DNA from 4 places in the Exiguobacterium sp. RIT452 genome. Region 1 is predicted to be linked to each of the others. Evidence: riboswitches for the same ligand, from Rfam matches in the RefSeq annotation. Region 1 holds a riboswitch; each other region holds the start of a gene.
What was found. Region 1 has a riboswitch for thiamine pyrophosphate ahead of thiT (energy-coupled thiamine transporter ThiT). Riboswitches for the same ligand answer to the same signal wherever they lie in the genome.
Positions count from the first base shown of each region.

Region 2: it holds a riboswitch for thiamine pyrophosphate, as region 1 does, so the genes downstream of both, tenA (thiaminase II) here and thiT (energy-coupled thiamine transporter ThiT) in region 1, are expected to answer to the same signal.
Region 3: it holds a riboswitch for thiamine pyrophosphate, as region 1 does, so the genes downstream of both, D3D03_RS02690 (thiamine phosphate synthase) here and thiT (energy-coupled thiamine transporter ThiT) in region 1, are expected to answer to the same signal.
Region 4: it holds a riboswitch for thiamine pyrophosphate, as region 1 does, so the genes downstream of both, thiD (bifunctional hydroxymethylpyrimidine kinase/phosphomethylpyrimidine kinase) here and thiT (energy-coupled thiamine transporter ThiT) in region 1, are expected to answer to the same signal.

Region 1 covers NZ_QXJB01000002.1:231,220-234,323, reverse strand. Annotated here, with positions in the region: gene rsgA (ribosome small subunit-dependent GTPase A) at 1-302, shown strand, start outside; gene rpe (ribulose-phosphate 3-epimerase) at 304-960, shown strand; TPP riboswitch at 984-1,090, shown strand; gene thiT (energy-coupled thiamine transporter ThiT) at 1,154-1,714, shown strand; gene D3D03_RS06700 (thiamine diphosphokinase) at 1,714-2,328, shown strand; gene D3D03_RS06695 (amino acid permease) at 2,388-3,104, opposite strand, start outside.
Region 2 covers NZ_QXJB01000001.1:277,959-281,062, reverse strand. Annotated here, with positions in the region: gene D3D03_RS01420 (sporulation protein) at 68-841, shown strand; gene tenA (thiaminase II) at 916-1,611, opposite strand; TPP riboswitch at 1,686-1,791, opposite strand; gene D3D03_RS01410 (DUF1002 domain-containing protein) at 1,981-2,862, shown strand.
Region 3 covers NZ_QXJB01000001.1:531,103-534,206, reverse strand. Annotated here, with positions in the region: gene D3D03_RS02695 (NAD(P)/FAD-dependent oxidoreductase) at 1-990, opposite strand, end outside; gene thiS (sulfur carrier protein ThiS) at 1-1, opposite strand, end outside; gene D3D03_RS02690 (thiamine phosphate synthase) at 987-1,583, opposite strand; TPP riboswitch at 1,675-1,777, opposite strand; gene nagZ (beta-N-acetylhexosaminidase) at 1,837-3,084, opposite strand; gene D3D03_RS02680 (OsmC family protein) at 3,081-3,104, opposite strand, start outside.
Region 4 covers NZ_QXJB01000005.1:102,108-105,211, forward strand. Annotated here, with positions in the region: gene D3D03_RS12060 (murein hydrolase activator EnvC family protein) at 1-1,168, shown strand, start outside; TPP riboswitch at 1,228-1,338, shown strand; gene thiD (bifunctional hydroxymethylpyrimidine kinase/phosphomethylpyrimidine kinase) at 1,465-2,271, shown strand; gene thiM (hydroxyethylthiazole kinase) at 2,255-3,025, shown strand; gene thiE (thiamine phosphate synthase) at 3,015-3,104, shown strand, end outside.

The DNA of each region.
Region 1 (3,104 bases):
GACGCGGTCGACACACGACACGACATGTCACCTTGATTCCGCTCGGTGAAGGGTTAATCGCCGATACACCTGGTTTTTCAAACCTCGATTTCCCGCATGAAATGGAACTCGAAGAATTGCGTTGGTGTTTTCCAGAATTCGTCGCCTTGCAGGATGACTGTAAATACCGGGGATGTCTGCATTTGAATGAACCGGGATGTGCCGTCAAAGAAGCAATTGAAGCACACGAAATCATGCCCTCACGGTATACGAATTATGGTATGTTTGTAGAGGAAATCAAGAATCGAGCCCGGAGGTATTGAGATGATTAAAATTGCACCATCAATCTTATCAGCAGATTTTGCAAACTTGGAGCGGGACGTCAAAGCTGTCGAGGCGGCAGGCGCCGATTACATTCATTTTGATGTCATGGATGGTCAGTTTGTCCCGAACATTTCCTTTGGTTTACCGGTCTTAAACAGTTTACGCCAAAAAACAGATATGGTTCTCGACGTTCATTTAATGATTGATCGTCCGGAAAACTTTGTGGAGGCTTTTGTTGCAGCAGGTGCTGACATCGTGACCTTCCATGTTGAGGCGACGAACCATGTGCATCGTGTCCTCCAGCAAATCAAAGCAGCGGGTGCGAAGGCGGGGGTTGTTCTGAACCCGCATACACCGCTTACGACGATTGAACATGTCTTAGAAGAGGTCGATATGGTCTTGTTGATGACGGTTAATCCTGGATTCGGCGGTCAAGCCTTCCTGCCTGGTGTCATGACGAAACTGAAGCAACTTGCAGACCTAAAGGCAGAGCGTGGACTGACGTTTGAAATTGAAATTGATGGGGGTGTGAATGCGGAGACAGCGAAGCTGTGCATCGAAAACGGGGCGAACGTCCTTGTTGCCGGATCCGCGATTTACAATGCACCTGATTATACGGAAGCAATCACTAGTATTCGGAATGCGGCTCACGTATAATAAAAAGGCAAACAAAACTTAATGATGACCGCAAGGGGTGTCGCGTCAAGCGGCTGAGAGAAGTGATTGGACTTTAACCCTTCGAACCTGTTCCGTTCAGACGGACGTAGGGATGTGGCGCACGCAGGCAGTACGGCGTTCGTCGTACTGCCTTTTTGCCGTCCTGCGATTTTATTTTTAGGAGGAAACAAGTATGAAACGGCTACAAATGTTAATGGAAATTGCAATTTTTGCAAGTATCGGAGTGGTGTTTGATTTATTGATTCCCTTTAAGATGCCTCAAGGAGGAGCTATCAGCTTAGCGATGCTACCGATTTTTGTGATGGCGTTCCGTCACGGCGTCGTGGGTGGTGTCGTGACAGGAGCTCTCGTCGGAACGATTCAGCTGATGTTCGCGCCGCAAATCTTGACGGTCGTCCAACCGTTACTCGATTATACGATTGCATTTGGTGTTGTTGGACTGAGTGGTTTATTTGCCCGTCAAGTCAAAAAGGCGGCAGCGGCTGGGAAAAACGGACGTTTGATGGCCATCGTCCTGATGGCGACGTTCCTTGGTGCCGGATTACGGTATGTCTGCCATGTCATCAGTGGAATCGTCTTCTTTGCTGAATACGCAGAAGGTCCGGTCGTCCCGTACTCCTTGATTTACAATGCGACGTATATGGTTCCGTCGTATCTGTTGTGCGGTATCGTCGCAGGACTCTTGTTTACGACGGCGCCACGACTCCTCCGTTATTCGGCGCGAGGTGTCTGATGCGGGCTGTGATTGTTGCAGCAGGACCGGTCGAGGACATCCCGTCCTTAACGCCGTTCATCGACGAGAACACGGTGGTCATCGCTGTCGACGGCGGTGTCGCTACGCTAGTACAACAAGGTCTTGCGTTTGACTTGGCAATCGGCGACTTTGATTCGCTTGGATATACGCCGGAAGGGGCGGTGATTCATCCGGCTGAAAAAGATGAAACCGATTTAGAGCTCGCTTTGCGTCATGTCAACGAACAGTATGAAGTGACGGACGTGTTGATTTTCGGGGCGACAGGTGGTCGACTGGATATGACCCTGCAAAACGTCTATTTATTGAAACAGTTTCCGGCAGCCCGTCTTGTGACGAAGCGGGAAGAGGTGCGTTTCTTACAGGAGGGACACGATCAAATCAAGGCAGACCAGTATCATTACCTGTCCTTCATCCCACTTGTTCCGACCCGTTTAACGCTTCGGGGTGTCAAGTATCCGCTGACCGATCATGACGTGCCCGTCGGCGGCTCCTTAACCGTCAGCAATGAATGGACGGATCATCAGCTTGCCGATGTCACGGTCCACACGGGTGAAGTGATTGTATTACGAAGTCTCTCTGATAATAAAAAATGACTGAAAAAAGAACGTGACGGTCAGGAAATCACTCCTGCAGCCGATCACGTTCTTTTGGATTATGGTTCTAAGGTCGAACTGGCTGCCTGACGTTCCGTTTGGGCAGCGAGATGGTTTCCTTTAACGAACCAATGATACGACGCCCATGTCAAAAGGAAGAAGGGAACACCGATATATAAGGCGATCCGTTGATCCGCTTGGAAGGCAAGGCTGATCAGAACAAGCAGGTTCAAAGAAAATGAGAGAATCGGTAAGACCGGGAAAAATGGTGTCTTGAACTTCAACTCATTGACAGAGTGTCCGTCTTTGATGAATTGGCGACGGAAGGCAATCTGTGAAGCAGAAATCGAAATCCATCCGACCTGCGCCCCGAGTCCGGCGAGTGACAACAACCAGATGAAGACGGTATCTTCTGCAAAAAAGGCGGTCAGGAGTGATAACATGGCGAATAACATCGTAAAGCACAACGCGCGCATCGGTACCCCGCGCGAATTGATGATTGCGAGTTTTTTTGAAATCATACCTTCCTGCGACATCGACCATAACATCCGTGTCGCCGCATACAAGCCTGAGTTTCCAACGGATAACAGGGCAGTCAAGACAACGATGTTCATCAAGTCAGCCGCATAAGGAATTCCGATGGCGTCAAATACCATGATGAACGGACTGCTGATTCCGCTAGCTGTTTCATAGGGAATCAAGGCACCGACAATCGTGATCGAGAGGACAAAAAAGATGAATGTCCGCCAGACAGTGTTGCGAATGGCTTTTGGAAT
Region 2 (3,104 bases), on a different contig from region 1:
CGCGTTCGACAAGCAAGCAAGCTTTATTGTTCAGTGCTCATACTTCATTTTTTAGGAGGAAAACAACATGTTCAAAAAAATTCTTTCACAAATCGGCATCGGTGCCGCAACGGTCGATACACGACTCGAACAAGATCACTGTGAACCCGGTGGAACGATCACGGGCGTCGTCCACATCAAAGGCGGCAGCGTCGATCAGGAAATCGCCCGGATTTATCTTGCCTTCAATACCCAATACAAACAAGAAGTCGGCGACAGTACGGCATTTACGACATTCACACTGGATCGGTTTGCGTTAAACGAAGCCCCGTTTACGATTGAAGCAGGTGTCGAACGCGAAATTCCGTTCACGCTCCAAGTACCGTTCAATACGCCGCTCTCCGTCAGCCAATCCAAGTCGTGGATTGAAACGGGTCTTGATATCGCGCAGGCGGTTGACCCTTCTGACCACGATGCTGTCGTCGTCAAAGCCAATGACTACCAATCGGTCATCCTTGAAGCGATGGAAGACCTCGGATTCCGTTTAAAGAAAGCCGATACAGAGAAATTACCGGGCCGCTTCCGGAAAGATCTGCCGATCGCGCAAGAACTCGAGTATTCAGCACGCGGCACCCATTATGCCCATAAACTGGACGAAATCGAAGTCATCCTGTTACAAGACCGGTCGGGCATCGATATCGTCGTCCAGATCGACCGCCGTGCGCACAGTCTTGGTTCACTGTTCAGTGAAATGGCCGGTACGGACGAGACGATGACAAAACTTTCGTTATCCAATCAGGATTTAACCAATCCGACTGCCGTCAAACAACGTCTGGCGGATTTGATTGAACGACACAGCTGAGTTATTTTTTTAGACAACAAACACCGGATCCGATTATCGTCGGATCCGGTGTTTGTTGATTTAAACGTTTTTCCTTACTTCGATGATGTGATTTCCATCGTCTGCATGTACTGTTTTTCAAACGTCTCTTCCGTCCACCCCATCTGCCAAAACATCAATTCATAATAACAACTTTTAACAAAATGTTGTTTCATCCGTTCCCGTTCTTCGGCACTTGCCCGCTCCGCCAAATCATTCAGACGATCAACTTGTTCAAAGACGACCCGTTCAAACCATTCGGAACTGTATGTCGCAATCCATTGCGCATAGATTGGAGAATCCGGCGTACAGCCTTGTAACTGCTGTCCGACTTCATAGTAAAGCCAATAACACGGTAAAATAGCGGCAATCGTCTCCCCCAGCGTCCCTTCACTCGCATGATGCATGTGCGACACATAAGCATAAGCCGTTGGTGCCGGTTCGAACTCAGCCAGCGTCTCGCTTGCAATCCCAAGCGGTTCAAAAAACGATTGGTGCAGACTGAGTTCTGCGGCATACGTCGATGTCGCATGCTCCGCCAGTTCAGCGATCGTCGCAAAATCTTGGGCTTTCGAAGCAGCGCGGGCCTGGATTTTCGCAAAATGTTTTAAGTAATAGGCGTCTTGCAGGACGTAATGGCGGAACTTCGCTAGCGGCAAAGTGCCGTCTCCGATCCCTGTGACGAACGGATGGCTAAAGCTGCTGTCCCAATACTGTTGTGCCGCTTGCCGGATTTCTTCACTGAATGTCATGTCGTTTCCCCCTTTGTTAATCAAAAAAACGCCACACCCGATGTCAGGCATGACGTGAAAAGACCATAAAAAGAGGATCGTCCACGCCACTTCCCTCCGTAAGTCCAAACTTAATCAGGTTCAAAGGGTCCGAACGTCTCCGTCGTCTCAGTCAGCCTACTGACTCCCCTAGTGGTCGCTATTTGATTTGTTTTGAGTTTATCATGATTTGATGTGGAATTGATCCTTTCTCGTCATTTCGCTCATTTTTTTTGTACAATGAACATGACGGAAGGTGGATGGCGGCTCGTCCTTGAGACCGATTCTCTTCTGTCGCCGGTCGATTAGACTAAATTTAGTACCTGATACTTAACTTATGGAGGAACTTTTATGAATAAAACAATCACATGGACGGCATCTGCTTTACTTGCTACCACCTTACTGCTACCGACGGCCGCATCTGCTGAGCAAGTGGTTGACAAAACAATCGTCACCCTTGGCGAATCCCTTGGGGCAAAGGATAAATCGTGGGTCTTGTCCCGCTTGAATGCACCGGAAGGCATCACTCCGATTATCGCAACATCTGCCGATGAAGAAAAATATCTCGGGAAAAATATTCCCCAATCACAACGGGGTGGCGGCATGTACTCTTCCGCTAAAATTGAGTTGGCGGAAAAAGGTGATGGATTATCTGTCGCGACCGAAAACATCACCTGGGTCACAAAAGACATGTACCTCAACGCCCTCGTCACGGCGGGTGTAACGGATGCGGACATTACGATCACGTCCCCGTACAAGGTAACCGGAACTTCGGCTTTGACCGGGATCATGAAAGCGTACGATCAAACCTCTGCCGAGACCGGCATCAAACTGACGGATGAACGAAAAGACCTTGCCCAGCAAGAACTCTCTGTGACATCCGATGTCGGGAAAACGGTCGGGACGGATAAAGTCGCCGACTTGATGAATGAAATCAAAGCGGAAATCGCGAAACAACAGCCGGAAACGAAGGTCGAAATTGAAAACGTCATCGTCCAAGTCATCCAAAACAATAACATCAATTTATCCGATGCTCAGATGGACCGGTTGACCGGACTGTTTAATCAAATGGAACAAGCGGACCTGAACTGGGGTCAAATCGAGAGTGGACTGAAAGATGCTGGACAAGATATCCAGGCCTTCGCGACCTCAGAAGAGACAAAAGGATTTTTTGCGAAGTTGTTTGATGGTCTCAGTGCATTCTTCAACTCGATTGCCGGCTTGTTTAAATAAAGATTAACGTTTTCTTTTCTGTCAGGCATGGTAAAATAGATGTATTGAATCGGAAAAGGTGGTGTGAAGACATGGGTTTTGCTGCGTGTAAGCATTGGTTGATGGAACAACTGTATCTGTTGCGCGCGATTTTTCATGGAATGGCGTTCTAAGGGACTAGTCTGCCCTTTTTTAACGAACCCAATACCTGAAAAATAAAGCAAAGCGCATCTTCCACGAGTCAAGGAGAGTGCTGTTTGCGC
Region 3 (3,104 bases), on a different contig from region 1:
TGTATTCTCCTCCTCGTGTCGTCTGCAACAAAATGCCTCCAGCGTAACTTCCGGTTTTCGGTTCATGACACAATCGGCGAGGACTTGTGCCGTCACCGGAGCGAGCAAGATGCCGTGCCGGTGATGTCCCGTCGCGACCAACAAACCGTCAATTCCTTTGACCCGTCCAAGATACGGTAAGCCGTCACGGGTCTGCGGCCGGACACCGGACCAGATGTCAACCAGTGCCGCATCACGGATCGGCGGATACACGTCAATTGCTGCCGCCAACAGGTCCGAGATGCTGCCCGCGTTGACCGTCGTCGATTCCTCACCAACGTGTTCCGTTGCGCCGATGATAATCCGTCCGTCTGCTTTCGGGACAAGGTACACCGTCTCATGAAACAAAGTCTGCTCCAGTCGACCGGTTGTGAGACGGACAGATAGGCACTCACCTTTGACCGGAAGCGTATCAATCGGAATCCCGATCGTTTGCAACAACGGTTCCGATCCTCGTCCGCCGGCGATGACGACCTGCCGACCAACCTGTTGTCCCCGGCTTGTCTCCACCCCGGTTATCGTCCCGCTGTCCCGCAAAAGACGCAAGACACTTACCTGTTCTTCAATCACGCCACCCCGCTGTTCAATCGCTTGCCGTAACGCACGGACAAGCAACGGAGGATCGACTTGACCGACCCGTTCAAATTGGACGGTTTGCTTTGCCTGGCGCAGCTGAAACGGCAGTTCGAGATAACCGCTCGTCAACCCGGTCTCGTCGAACAATTGACGGACAAGCTGCGGATACAGGACACGGCTGACTGCCGCTAACGCATGTAACGGTTCCGACAGTTCTTCGTCCGTCGCGAGCATCCCCGCTGCCGCCCGTGTCGCGCCTTGTCCGACTGCCGACTGATCGAGCACGCGAACACTTTGCCCCCGATTTAATAACTCATAGGCGAGCGTCAAACCAATGATACCGGCACCGACGATTAATACATCCGGTTGTTTCATCGTCCAATCACCGCCCGGAACCGTCCGGCTGCTTCCGCCGGATGGATTTGTCCCAAAATCCCGGACAGGACGGCAACTCCGCTACACCCGGTCGTTAAGACATCAGACAGATTTTCCGGTTTGATTCCGCCGATGGCGATGACCGGGATCGATGTCCAGTCGACGACTTGCTGTAACGCATCGAGCCCCCTTGGCGCCACGCCGGGTTTCGAATCCGTCTCAAAAATATGACCGTACATCACGTAATCGGCGCCGGCTTGTTCCGCCACCATCGCTTCGGTCAACGAGTGAACCGATTGACCGATGGAGATCGTCGGAAACTGTGCCCGGACACGCTCGACCGACAGACTGCGGCGTGTCAACTGGACGGTCGTGCCGGTGACGAGTGCAGCATCGAGCCGGTCATGGACAACCAACTGGTCTGCGCGGACTCCTTGGTCGAGCAACGTATCAATGCAGGAAACCAATTCCCGGACTGACCAGGTTGGCTCCCGTAAGTGGATGCGATCGACGGACAGTGCGAGCTGCGGAAGGGTCTGTTCCAGCACTTCCTTACTGTCGCGTCCGGTTGTAATCAGGTGTAAATGTGACATCGTTCCCCCTCCTTTCCACACGAAAAAGGACCACCCCATGAACTGATGGAGTGGTCCTACGAAAAGGGCGACGCTTGGCGTTCCCTCGATAGATGATCGGATACCACTTCCCTCCGCTAGTACGAACTAGATCAGGTTCAAAGGGTCCGGATACTTCCGTCTCAGTCTGCTGCGAGACTCCCCTAGTGTAGATATTTATTTGTGTGGTACGTCTGTAGTTTACCACGGGTAGTCCGATTAGTTCCACCCTTGATTAGTGTCGCATGTCCGATTCGACCGCTTTGACCTGCTCGATCAAGCGTTGGTATTCGTCGACACGTTTCGTTTGCGACAAGTCATACGTTTGTTTTAAGCGTAAGACCCGCATGACTTTCTGGTTGAGATCGGCTGTCGACAGTTTCCCTTGTTTGATCCGCGCCATGATTTCCTTGTGAACGGACGCGTACGCGCCGGGTGAGGAAAACATCGCCATATCCGCACCGTTTTCAAGTGCAAGACCTGCCGCTTGAGCTAATCCGTACCGTTCTGTGATGGCTCCCATGACGAGATCATCCGTGATGATGACACCATCAAATTTCAGTTCACTCCGTAACACACCGGTCATGACTTCTTTCGATAACGAGGACGGTCGATTTTTGTCGAGAGCCGGGAACAGGATATGCGCGACCATGACCATTTCAGCCCCGTCTTGAATCGCCCGTTTAAACGGGACCAGCTCCGTCTGCTCAAGTTCCGCTTTCGTCGCATCGACCCGCGGCAGACCGACATGCGAGTCGACGGTCGTATCTCCGTGTCCCGGAAAATGTTTGACGACCGGCACGATATCTTCTTCCTTCATTCCCTGCATCAATGGCACACCGAGTCGTGCCACTTGTTGCGGGTCCGCACTGAGCGCCCGGTCGCCGATGATCGGATTCGCCGGATTATTGTTGACGTCAAGGACCGGTGCAAAATCCATGTTGAATCCGTAAAAACGGGAAATGGAGCCAAGCGTCTGCCCGACGTCTTCCATTAATTCCGGATCATTTTTTTGACCATATGCCAGGCTCGGCGACAGTTTGAGTTGTGCGTCCGGAACCCGGCTGACCCGTCCACCTTCTTCGTCAAAACCGACGAATGCCCGTTGATCCGACGTTTGCGCTTCATTGATGTCAGCCGTCAATGCCTTCAGTTGGCCGGATGACGTGATATTACCGCCGAGTAACAACACTCCACCCAGCGCATGTTGCTGCAACAGCCGGCGATCCGCTTCCGTCAATGCTGTTCCGGCCACACCGATGTAGAGCAGTTGATCGACTTTTTCCGCCGTCGACATCTGAGAGACCGTCTGCTTAAGTTCATTTTCCACTTGTTCCCGGGCAGACGGTTGCTCCGGTTTTTGTGGTTTCGGCTGTTTTGTTTCTTCGGCTTGCTTCGGTGCCGGTTCGTCCGGTTTCACCGTCTCGTCGGCACAACCGGACAACAGGACAGTTGCGAAGACAACAGGGAAAAACAGCTTCAAATCGGTTCCTCGTTTCGGAC
Region 4 (3,104 bases), on a different contig from region 1:
GGAAAAAGCCATCAAAAAACAGGAAGCTAAAATATCCAGCGAACAACAAGAAATTAACAAAATTGATGCTGCGATTAATGAAAACATCTTCCGGATTTCGGAAAAAAATAAGCAAATTCGTCAGTTGAATGTGCAAATTGAAGATCTTGAACAAGAGATTATTCGTTATGAAGAAATGTTAGCCAAGCAAGAGGAATTGCTCGGAGATCGGTTACGGGTTCTTCAAGAAAATGATGGGAATTCAATTAAATGGGAAGAAGTCATTTTTGGATCAAAAAACTTAGGGGATCTGTTCAGTCGTGTCATGGCAGGAAAAAAGATCGCTGAACAAGATGATAAGATGATCGTGTCGTATTTGGAAACACAAGAAAAATTAGCTGAAGCAAAAGCTGAACTTGTTACGAAAAAAGCAGAACGTGTTCAAGAAAAAGAAGCTTTACTTGTTCAAAAGAAACAGTTGAAACAGCAGATGAAAGAGCGAAGTGCAACGTTGAAAAAGCTGCGTAAAGGGAAAGTGAAATTTACGACAGAGCTACTCGATGCAAAAGAATTACAGGCAACACTGGAAGCACAGGAACGTGCCATTGCGGCAGCAAAAGCCGCAGCGAAAGCAGCAGCAGAAAAGGCGGCAGCAGAAAAAGCGGCGGCTGAACAAGCAGCAGCTGAACAAGCCTCAAAAACAGCGGCTGACACGACACGTAAGTCGACTGGAAAAGCAGACAGTCCTGCACCTGTCGTCAGTGTGCCTGCTGGATCGGCGAAGTTTATTCGACCGGCAGCCGGTGGTGTCTCACAAGGATTCGGACCAGCAAGTGGTGTAAATGGGTATACATTCCATAATGGAGTCGACATCCGTGGTCCTGTCGGGTCGCCGATTCGCGCAGCAGCAGCAGGAACAGTCATTACAGCCGGAAGTGGCGGACCATACGGAAATCATGTCATGATTTCACACTTCCTGGATGGACAAGTGTATACGACGGTTTATGCGCATATGAATTCGTTATCTGTTGGGGCGGGTCAAACCGTATCACAAGGACAATCACTTGGAACACTTGGAAGCACAGGAAATTCAACGGGTCCACACCTTCACTTTGAGTTACATGTTGGTGGATACCAGTATAGTGCGACAGGACCGGCGAATACGGTCAATCCTCTCGGATATTTCTAAAAACGGGCTTCGGCTCGTTTTTTTTTTATGGCTGTGCTACAGTGAAAAAGAATATTATTACGAGCAACTAGGGGAGCTGGAGGAGTCCGGCTGAGAGGAAAACCATTCTGTTTTCGACCCTGTCACCTGAACTGGATAATACCAGCGTAGGAAAGTTGAGATCGAAGACATGAAAGTATCGTCCGGTATAACCGGTCGTTCATGGCGTCGTCTGCTTTTTTACAGCGGACGGCGCTTTTTGTTTTGTCGTCCGTTTTCTCTCCTTAGATTTGCTCACACGAAAGTGAGGAAACGATATGAAACATGTACTGACGATTGCAGGATCTGATTCTGGTGGTGGAGCGGGAATCCAGGCAGATTTAAAAACATTCTCCGCCCTTGGTGTCTACGGTATGAGTGTCATTACAGCAATCACTGCCCAAAATACGTTGGGGGTCCAGGCGGTTGAAGATGTGTCGCCGGCGCTCGTCGAGGCACAACTCACCTCGATTTTTTCAGATATTCGTGTGGATGCCGTCAAAATCGGGATGGTCTCGAATCAAGAAACCATCCACGTCATCGCGCAACAACTCAAGCACTGTCGCGTTCCGATCATTTTAGATCCGGTTATGGTCGCGAAAGGCGGGCACGATTTACTGCAGACGGATGCGAAGCAGGCATTGATGGAGGAACTGTTACCGCTCGCGACACTCGTGACGCCCAATATTCCGGAAATCGAGCGGATGATCGGTTATCCGGTTCAATCGATCGAGGAGATGCGGCAGGCCACAATCGAGCTGTCTAAACAACGGGTGGATGCCGTCTTGCTGAAAGGCGGACATTTGGAAGGGCAACAAGCCACGGATCTTTTATACACTCAAGGTCAACATCATTTCTTTGAGCAGGAGCGTCTGGATCGTCTGCATACACATGGGACAGGCTGTACGTTGTCAGCTGCGATTGCAGCACGCCTTGCGTTAGGGGACTCGCTTACCGACAGTGTAGCCCATGCCAAGCGGTATGTGACGGAAGCGATTCGTCATGGTTTTGCGCTTGGTCACGGGATTGGACCGACGCATCACTTTTATGAATTCTGGAGGGAAAATCATGTTACGAACCATTGAGGAAAAAAAACCATTGATCCATCATTTGACGAATACCGTAACCATCAATGATTGTGCCAATATGACACTTGCACTCGGCGGATCTCCTGTCATGGCGGACGATTTGTTAGAAGTTGAAGAGATGGTGGCACTTGCCGATGCCGTCGTGATCAATACAGGAACGCTGAATCCTGCGATGCGAAAGGCGCAACTGTTGGCAGGTAAAACCGCCAATCGTTTAGGGAAACCGATCATTTTGGATCCGGTCGGAGCAGGTGCGACTACTTTACGAACGGATTTTATGAAGGAATTGCTGCAACAGATTCAATTTACGGTGATTAAAGGAAATGCTTCAGAAATCAAAACGCTACTTGGGCAGGCGACGACAACAAAGGGAGTCGACGTCGCCGAAGGAGAATCGCTTGATCTTCATGCAGTCCGGGTGTTTGCGGCCGAATCCAATCAAGTCATTGTGGTCACAGGACCGGTTGACTTCGTGACGGACGGACAGCACGAGCTTCATCTTGATGTTGGAACGAAACGGCTCGGTCAAGTGACGGGGACGGGATGTATGACAGCTTCTTTGATTGCGACGCTGTTAGGGACTGGTTATGCATGTTTTGAAGCTGCTGCTTTAGGAACCTATTTGATGGGGAAAGCCGGGGAGCAGGCGGATGAGAAAAAAGGAATCGGTGATTTTCGGACCGGTTTGTTTAATGCCGTCAGCTTGATGACAGAGGAGACACTCCGGGAGGTGCACTTTAATGAAGCCTGATTATTTAGTGTATGCCGTGACGGATCCACGTCTTCAATCCAGACCCCGGCTGGTCGAAGCAGTGGAAGCGGCGATCAAG